Regions from separate parts of the Streptomyces sp. NPDC093085 genome, predicted to be linked through region 2. Evidence: riboswitches for the same ligand, from Rfam matches in the RefSeq annotation. Region 2 holds a riboswitch; the other holds the start of a gene.
The links. Region 2 has a riboswitch for cobalamin ahead of AB0O07_RS08165 ((2Fe-2S) ferredoxin domain-containing protein). Riboswitches for the same ligand answer to the same signal wherever they lie in the genome.
Positions count from the first base shown of each region.

Region 1: another riboswitch for cobalamin. It lies ahead of AB0O07_RS14265 (ABC transporter substrate-binding protein); the one in region 2 lies ahead of AB0O07_RS08165 ((2Fe-2S) ferredoxin domain-containing protein).

Region 1 is NZ_JBFBFB010000004.1:112,826-117,227, forward strand. It holds gene AB0O07_RS14260 (iron chelate uptake ABC transporter family permease subunit) at 1-678, opposite strand, end outside; gene AB0O07_RS14265 (ABC transporter substrate-binding protein) at 762-1,811, opposite strand; cobalamin riboswitch at 2,024-2,209, opposite strand; gene AB0O07_RS14270 (response regulator transcription factor) at 2,321-3,001, shown strand; gene AB0O07_RS14275 (hypothetical protein) at 3,146-4,402, opposite strand, start outside.
Region 2 is NZ_JBFBFB010000002.1:345,951-350,352, forward strand. It holds gene AB0O07_RS08150 (cobalamin-binding protein) at 1-496, shown strand, start outside; gene AB0O07_RS08155 (DUF4430 domain-containing protein) at 506-1,024, opposite strand; cobalamin riboswitch at 1,163-1,233, opposite strand; gene AB0O07_RS08160 ((2Fe-2S)-binding protein) at 1,325-2,032, opposite strand; gene AB0O07_RS08165 ((2Fe-2S) ferredoxin domain-containing protein) at 2,058-2,435, opposite strand; cobalamin riboswitch at 2,500-2,624, opposite strand; cobalamin riboswitch at 2,711-2,876, shown strand; gene AB0O07_RS08170 (ABC transporter substrate-binding protein) at 2,906-3,931, shown strand; gene AB0O07_RS08175 (iron ABC transporter permease) at 4,024-4,402, shown strand, end outside.

The sequences.
Region 1 (4,402 bases), on a different contig from region 2:
GTGCCCCGCCGCCTCCTGCCCGAAGGCGAAGGCGTCCAGCGTCCGTCCGTACCCCAGGCACACCGCCAGCGCCACCAGGAGCACCGCCGCGCAGATCCGCACATCGCCCCACCCCGCGCCGCTGAGCGAGCCGAGCAGCCAGAAGAGCACCCCGCGCGTCGTCTCGGCGTCGGCGGCGGTGAGGACGACGAACGAGGTGAGCGCCGAGAAGAGCTGCATCGCCGCGACCCCGGAGAGCACCACCCGGTCCACCGTCCCGCCCAGCGTCTGGCTGAGCAGCAGCACCATCGCGAACGAGCAGACCGCGCCGGCGAACGCCCCGCCGGAGACGGAGAGCGCCCCTCCGCCGACCCCGAGCACGACCACCAGGACCGCCCCGGTGGACGCCCCCGAGGAGACGCCGAGCACGAAGGGGTCGGCGAGCGGGTTGCGGAGCAGCGACTGCATGACCGCGCCGCAGACCGCGAGCCCGGCGCCGCAGACGGCGGCGAGCAGGGTGCGCGGCAGCCGCAGGTTCCAGACGATGCCGTCGCGGATCGGGGTGAGCGTGGACTCGCCCCACCCCAGATGCGCGGCGACCACCGACCAGACGTCCGGGACCCGGATGTCCGCCGGGCCGATGGTGATCGCGACGGCGACGGAGAGGACGAGCGCCACGATCCCCCCGGCCCATCCCACCCATCCGGTCCGCCCGGACCAGGCGGACCGGCCGGCCCCGGGGCCGGGGGTGGGGCGGGGCGCCCGTATGAGCGGCACCGTGGTCACGCGGCGGGCGCGTAGGCGCGCAGGGCCGCGGCGACCCGCTCCACGCCCTCGACCGTACGGATGCTGGGGTTCATCGCCTGCCCGCTGACCTTGACGAACCGCTTCTCCTTGACCGCGTCCATGTTCTTGGTGACCGGGTTCCTCTCCAGGAACTCGATCTTCTTCTCGGCCGTCTCCGCGGTCTCCTGCCTGCGCGTGAGATCCCCGATGACGAGGAAGGTGGGGTTGCGGTCGGCGACCGTCTCCCAGTTGATCTGGGGCCACTCGTCGTGTGTGTCGTCGAAGACGTTCCGCGCGCCGACCGCGTGGGTGATGATGCCGGGCGCGCCGCAGCAGCCGCCCATGTACGGGGAGTCGGAGTTCGCGAACCAGTAGAGGAACGTCGCGTCCCCCGCCTTCTTCGCGTCGATCCCCGCCACGGCCTTGGCCATCCGCGCCTTGAGCTCGGCGACGAGCCGGTCGCCGCGCTCCCGGACGTCGAAGATTGTGGCCAGGTCGCGGATCTCGCCGTAGATGTCCTCCATGGTCAGCGGCTTGGCGCGGGTCCCGTCGCCGTCGCCGCTGTTGTCCTTGACGCAGTCGGACGGCGAGACGTACGTGGGGACGCCGACCTTCGCGAACTGGGCCCGGGTGGCGACGCCGCCCTTGCCGAGGGTGGAGACGAAGGAGGCGGCGACGAAGTCGGGTTCGGCGTCCAGCACCTTCTCGAAGGAGGGGTTGTTCTCGGCCAGCCGGGGGACCTTGGCGTTCTCCTTCGCCAGGCCGGCGGGGAGCGGGTCGGTCCAGGTGGCGGTGCCCGCCATGCGGTCGCCGAGGCCGAGGGAGAGCAGGATCTCGGTGGTGCCCTGGTTGAGCGAGACGGCCCGGCGCGGGGGCGCGTCGACCCGTACCGTCTCGCCGCAGTTGGTGAGGGTACGGGCGGCGGCCGTGCCCTTGCCCGGCGCTCCGCCCCCGTCCGTGGCGCCGGAGGTTCCCGGCCCGCCGCAGCCGGTGACCAGCAGGGCCCCGGCGGCGAGGAGCAGCGCGGCCCGGCGGGCCCGGGATATACGGGGCCCGGAGAGGCGGGCGCGGAAGGGGCCGGCAAGGAAGGGGCCGGCAAGGGGGGTACGGGCCCGGGAGGTACGGGTCCGGGGGAGGCGGCCGGAGATGCGGGCGCCGAAGGGACGGGTGAGCTGACGTGCGATCGGCACGGGGTCGTTCCTCTGCGTCGAGGGCCCATGCGCGGAGCCCGGTCGTACGGTGCTCCCCCGCCGACGGTCCGCGGACGGGGGCCGCCAGCAGGTCTTCGGACTCGGGGTCACGCGGACGGAGCGCCTTCCCGGACCGAGTGCGGTCCAGTGGCCGATGCCCCGCCCGTCGCCCTCACCGCTGCGCGTCAGTTCCGGATTCCCACCGGATTCCCTGACCCAGGTGCCTGGGTACGACTGGCCCCGGCAAGCTATCACAGGCGGTTTTCCGCCCCGCCCCCCTACTTTTCGGGCACTTTCCCGGCCCGTACGGCCCTCGTCCCGGCAGGATGGCGGACACCCCGCGCCGGGGCGCCGGAGAATGCCGTATGGCCGAAACCACGTCACCGGCGACTGCCGCCACCGCCCCCGTGACGGTCGCGCTGATCGACGACCACCCGGTGGTCCTCGCGGGCATAGAGTCCTGGTACGCGGCCTCCGAACGCCCCATCACCGTGGTCGCCAAGGGGCCCTCCGTCGCGGTGGCGACCACCGGTCCCGGCCGGGAGGCGGATGTGGTGGTCCTCGATCTCCAGCTCGCCAACGGCGTGCCCGCCTACCCCGAACTGCGCCAACTCGTCGCCGGGGAGCGGCAGGTCATCGTCTACACGATGCAGGACAGCCAGGAGACCGCCCTGACCTGCCTGGACCTGGGCGCGTTCACGTATCTCACCAAGGCGGAGGGCGAGCGCCATCTGATGGCGGCGACGCTGGCGGCGGCGGACTGCCGCCCGTACACGCCGCCCGCGCTGGCCGGGGCGTTCGGCAGCGACGCGCGGACGGGGCGGCCCTCGCTGACCCCGCGTGAGGTGGAGGTGCTGCTGGAGTGGTTCCAGTCGGAGTCGAAGGCGATGGTCGGGGAGAGCCTGGGGCTCTCGGTCCGTACGGTCAACACCTATCTGGAGCGGGTGCGCATCAAGTACGCCAACGCCGGGCGCCCCGCGACGACCAAGGCGAACCTGGTCGCGCGGGCCATCCAGGACGGGTGGACCTCGCTGGACGAGCTCTGAGCGGGGCGGTGGCCGGCCGGCGGGTGGACCGGCCGACGACGCACCGGCCGACGGTGGACCGGCCGACGGTGGGCCCACCAACGCCGGCCCGGCCAGCCGCAGGCCGGCGGTGGACCGGCCAGCCGCAGGCCGGCGGTGGACCGGCTAGCCGCAGGCCGAGGCGTCGGGGGCGGCTGAGACAGGGCTTCGGGTACGGGTACGAGGCTTCCCTGACCCGGCCCCCGGCCCCCCGGCCCCTCCCCCGGCACCTCCCGCGGTCCCTCCCGCGGCCCCGGCGCCGACGGTGCAGGACGCCTCGACCCGGAGCCGCCCCTCGCTCCGTACGGTACGCACCCGCACCGCCGCCCCGGCCCCTTCGCCGCCGTCGCCACCGTTGCCGTCGCCGCCCTCCGTCGCCCCCGGGATCTCCGTCCCCGGCGCGTCCGTCACCACGCTCACCCGGATCAGGCCGCCGCCCCGGATCACCGTGGCGCGGGCGCTGCGTTCGGCGGTGGCGAGGGCGGCGAGCACCGGCTCGGTGAGGGCGCGGCGCAGCCGCCGGTCGACCGGGGCCGAGGCGCCGCGCACGGCGAGCTGGACATCGACGCCGTGGCGCTCGGCGACATCGATACCGGCCCGCAATTCGTGGAGCAGCGGGTCGTGCGCGTGGTCGCGCTCCGCGAAGAGCCGCCGGAGCCGGGCCGCCTCGATGGCGGAGCGGCGCCGTACCGCCTCGTCCCCCGGTTCCAGCGTGCCGTCGGCGAGGCCGGTGAGCAGGGGCAGCACGGAGGAGTCGAGTTCGGCGTAGCGGGCCCGCTGGTCGGCGTGGATCTGGGCGGCCACGGCGGCCTCCGTACGGACCCGCTCCCGCTCGCGCCCCGTCGCGCTCGCCGCGGCGGCGCAGTCGCCCAGCGAGCGGGCGAGGATCGCGGCGGCGACCTGGAAGGTGCAGATGGCGAGGGCGCTGACGGCCATCCCGGCGGCGGCCTGCCGGCCCGGGTCGCCCGCGAGGAGCAACTGCCCGAGGGTGAGGAGGAGATGGCCGCCGATGAAGAGGAGCGTGGGCCCGAACCCGGCGTCGAAGAGCAGCAGCACCCCGAACCAGCCGATCTCCAGGAAGGTCCAGTGCGGGGTGCCGACGAAGTCCCCCACGGGCAGGTCGCCGGTGGAGACGGCGGAGGCGACGAGGGCGCAGGCCAGCCCGAGCGCCACCCACCAGCGGGGCCGCCCGCGCCGGTCGGCGCCGAGCAGCGCGTCCGCCATGATCAGGAGGGTGAGCAGGGTGAAAGCGGCGAGCTGGACCCAGGGCCGCTGGTAGCCGCGCAGGCTGGCGAGGAGGGCGGGCAGGGCGAGCCCGAGGTGGACGGCGGTGAGGATGAAGAGCCCGGCAGCGCGGAGCCCGGAACGGAGCGCACGGGCGAT
Region 2 (4,402 bases):
CGAGCGGCGACGGGCCGAACTGCTGGACCGGCTCGCGAAAGTCCGCGAGACGGTCGCGGGGCGGCCCCGTCCGCGCGTCGTGGCAATCGAGTGGCTCGACCCGCTGTGGCCCGCCGGGCACTGGGTCCCCGAGCAGATCGCGGCGGCCGGCGGCGAGCCGCTGCTGGCCGCACCCGGTGAGCACACGAAGCCGATGAACTGGGAGGCGGTACGTGCCGCACGGCCGGACGTGGTGCTGATCCTGCCGTGCGGCTTTCCGCCCGAGCGCACCCTGCGGGAGGCGCACCTGCTCACCCGCCTGCCCGGCTGGGCCGACCTGCCGGCCGTAGGGGCCGGTCGGGTCCTGGTACTGGACGGCCCCGCGTACTTCAACCGCCCCGGTCCGCGCGTGGTGCGCGGTGCGGAGGTACTGGCGCATGTGCTGCACGGAGTACGGAGCGGAGCGGCCGTCACCGAGGACGAGGTACGGCCGTTTCCAGCCGGTGCGCCCCGGTGAGCGGCGGGATCAGAAAGCCGTCCAGGTGAACGCCACCTTGTCGCCGGCGTTCAGCTCGAACTGGCAGCCGCCCACGGGGGTCGGCGTGCCGTTGACGGAGATGTTCCAGTAGGCGACGCCGCCGCCACTGACGTCTTTGACGGTGTCGACGGAGAAGTCGTCGAAGGACGCGTACCAGGTGCCGTCCCAGGTGAAGCCCTGCGTGCGGGCGGCGTCGTCGAGCGCGGCGGTCGGTGTCGGCACGGCGGTGGGGTGGGCGCCGCCGTTGGTGCCGTCGCATCTGTGCGTCCCGCCGGTGGCAGTGGTGACCTCGTGCCCGCGCGTCCTGATCTTCCCCGTGAAGAGAACCCCGTCAGGGCCCCGCACGATCAGAGAGACCTTGACGGGCGCGTTCGTGCCGGAAACGCCCGTTGCCCCGGCGGTGGTGTCGGCGTGCGCGACGGCCGGGGCGGAGGCAAGAGCCAGCCCGAGGGCCGTGGCGGCGATCAGATGGCATGGCGTGCGGGGTATGCGTGTGGTGCGTGGCATGGCGAAGCCTTCCTGTGCGGATCGGCCCACGGCACAGGTCCGAGACCGGACCCGCACACCCATGCAGGCGGCGAGGAACGGACTTCTCGGCTTCGCGCTGCGGACCATGACAGTGGGAAGCGGTGACGAGCACGTGCCGGGCTCTCCGACTCACGGCCCGAGGGCCACTCACGGTTGCAGGTCAGTGCCGGACTTCCACCGGCTTCCCCCGGTCACGCGCCTATGCGGTTGTCGTGCCGTACGCGGTGACGCCCTTCCGTGTCCGCAGGCCCATGGGACTCTGCGGGCGCGGAAGTCGTCTCATCCTAGGGCTCGTTGGGACGTATGGTCGGCAAGTCCGCAGTCTCCGCACTTCGAACCGTTCGGCGCGCGGTAGTAGAGGCAGCAGCTTCGGCGGCGGAACGCGAGGTCGGGGCCGGTGATCGTTCCTGTGCCGGCCAGGCGTCCGGTGCCCAGCAGTGTGGTCGTGAGATCGGTGAGCGGCCCTCGTACGGCGGGACGGGCCGCCAGCAGAGCGTGTGCAGCCCCGGCGAGCGCGGAGGCGGAGTTGCCGTCCAGCAGACGCGGGGCGATCTTGACGCGCAGTCCACCGGCCAGTGCCTGGAGGTGACGTGTCACCTGTGTGTACAGGGCGCCTACGGGATCGTCCAGCTGGTCGACGTGCCAGCCGGCCGGGCGGGGCACACGGAGGGCCGGTCCGTCGTCGGCCCGCTGCAGTCCCTCCAGGTCGGGGACGATCCCGTGCAGTACGACGCAGGCCAGGGCCGGGGACCAGAGACGGGCGGCGTGACCGAGCTGGGCGATGGAGACGTCGATGCGTGCTTCGGGGGTGTGGTGGCGGCGGGCGACGGCCTCGGCGAGATCGGCACAGCCCACCGCGTAGGAACGGGCCAGCGGATGCCAGCCGTCGTCCCGTCCGCCGATGTACAGGGCGAAAAAGCCGCCGAGGGCCGCCACATCGTGCAGAGCGGCGGCGACGGACGCGGCGGGGGCACGAACGTCGTCCATGGTTCCTGCCTCTCCGTTCGTATGGTCAGGAGGCGGTACGCCGTCGCGGTGGGGTGATGGTGTAGAGGTCGAGTATGTCCGGCTGGGGTGCGACGCCCGGTCCGCCCGCACGTACCCAGTCGGCGATGTCCTCGGTGGCGTCCGGATCGTTGACCAGTCCCAGCCAGACGGGCCGGGCCCCGGCGGCGCGCCCCTCGGCGGAGGGCTGGACGACGATGACGTTGGCCTGTTCGCAGACGTCCAGGCAGGCGGAGACCCGCACCGGCACCTGGGCGCGCAGACGTGCTGTCTGGGCGGCATGGTCGACGCCGGGTACCTTCGGGGTGCCGCAGCAGCAGTCACGGCACACGACGACCCGGCAGGAAACCGGTTCGCCGCTGGGCGGGACAGTGTCGGCGGACATGCCGCATCGTTCCTCTCTTCCGGGGAGATCCGCCCCGGTTGGTCCGTCGAGGAGGCGACCGCGTGAGTCTCCTGGCTCTCGGGTCAAGGCTCGCGCCGCGCCTTCCCACCCTGTGCGGGCAGTGGTCGTGTGCGGGCTCGCTCGCCGATCACAGTGGCGGGACCGCGCCGGATTTCCACCGGCTTCCTCGGACCGCCGTCGCCTTGTTACTCCGGCCATCTTTCCACCCCGTTCTCCCTGCTGTCAGCAAGGGGGCCCTTTTCCCGCAAGCCTGAAGGAACGTAATATCGCCAGGTCATCGCCGCGACGGGAGACAGGAAGCCGGTGTGATTCCGGCACGGTCCCGCCACTGTGACCGGCGGTTCGTTTACATCCGTACGCCAAGTACGGAGAGAAGAATCGCCGGAAGTCAGGAGACTGGCCGGTCGCGGGCCCGTTCCGAGGAGCGCGGACTCCCCAGGAGGCTCTACGTGTCGCCCGTGCTCTCCCCTGCCCGGCGCCACCGGGCCGTGCGCGGCACCACCGCGGCCCTCGCCCTGTCCGTGGCCCTGCTGACCGCCGGGTGCGGCTGGTCCGGCGACACCGGTGCGCAACACACGGCGACGGCGTCCTCACCGGAAGGCTTTCCGGTCACCGTCGACAACTGCGGTGTGAGGACGACCTACGACAGGCCACCGTCGCGGGTGGTCACCATCCACCAGCACCCCGCCGAACTGATGCTCGCCCTCGGCCTGAAGGACCGCATGGTGGGGACCGCCTTCCCCGACTCGGCCGTTCTGCCGGAGCTGAAGAAGGACTACGAGGCCATACCCGAACTCGCCGAACGCGAGCCGTCCTTCGAGAGGATCCTCGACGCCGAGCCCGACCTCGTCTACGGCGGCTACGGCAGCGCCTTCGCCGAGAAGGAGGGCCGCTCCCGCAAGGCATTCGCCAATGCCGGCATCGACACCCACCTCAACCGCGAGTACTGCGGCGAGAAGCGGGTGACGATGGAGGACACCTACGCCGAGGCCCGCACCATCGGCAAGATCTTCGGTGTCCGCGACCGCGCCGAGAAGCTGGTCGCCGACCTGAAGCTCCGCGTCAGCGAGACGGCGTCCGCCGTCGAGGACAAGGCCGACGTGCCGGTCTTCGTCTACGACAGCGGCGACAAGAGCGCCTTCACAGCGGGCGGCAAGGGCCTGGGCACCGACCTGATCCGGCTGGCCGGCGGCAAGAACGTCTTCGCCGACCTGGACGACGTCTTCGGCGACGTCTCCTGGGAGCAGGTCGTCGAGCGTCGCCCCGAGGTCATCGCCATCTACGACTACGCCGGCTCGGGGAGCGTCGAGCGGAAGAAGAAATTCCTGCTCTCCCAGTCCGCTCTCGCCGACGTCCCCGCAGTGAAGAACAAACGGTTCGTCGTCCTGCCACTGACGGCCACCCTGGTCGGCATCCGGTCCGCGTACGCGGTCGACGGCTTGGCCCGGGGCCTGCACCCCGAGAGCTTCCGGTGATACCAACCCCCATCAGGGCACCCTCCGATCCGGTCACACCGGACGGGAAGAGACCGGGGCTCGATGCGCGAGGCCGTCGTACGCCCTTCGCGTTGGGACTGGTCGTACTGACCGTGCTTCTCCTGGCGTCCGCGACCGCGGGCCTGGCCATCGGCTCGGTCCACGTACCGCCCGGCCAGGTCTGGGGCATCGTGACGCACACGCTGGGCGCCGACTGGACGCAGGCCGACTGGACACGGGCGCGGGAGACCATCGTGCTGGACGTCCGGGCACCCCGTGTCCTGCTCGGGGCGGTGACCGGCGCCGGCCTCTCAGTGGTGGGCACCGCCCTGCAGGCACTGATCCGCAATCCGCTCGCCGAGCCCTATCTCCTCGGAGTCTCCTCGGGCGCGTCCCTCGGCGCGGTCGCGGTCATCGTCTTCGGCGTCGGCTTCCTGGGGCCGCTCTCCCTCTCCGGTGCCGCGTTCGCCG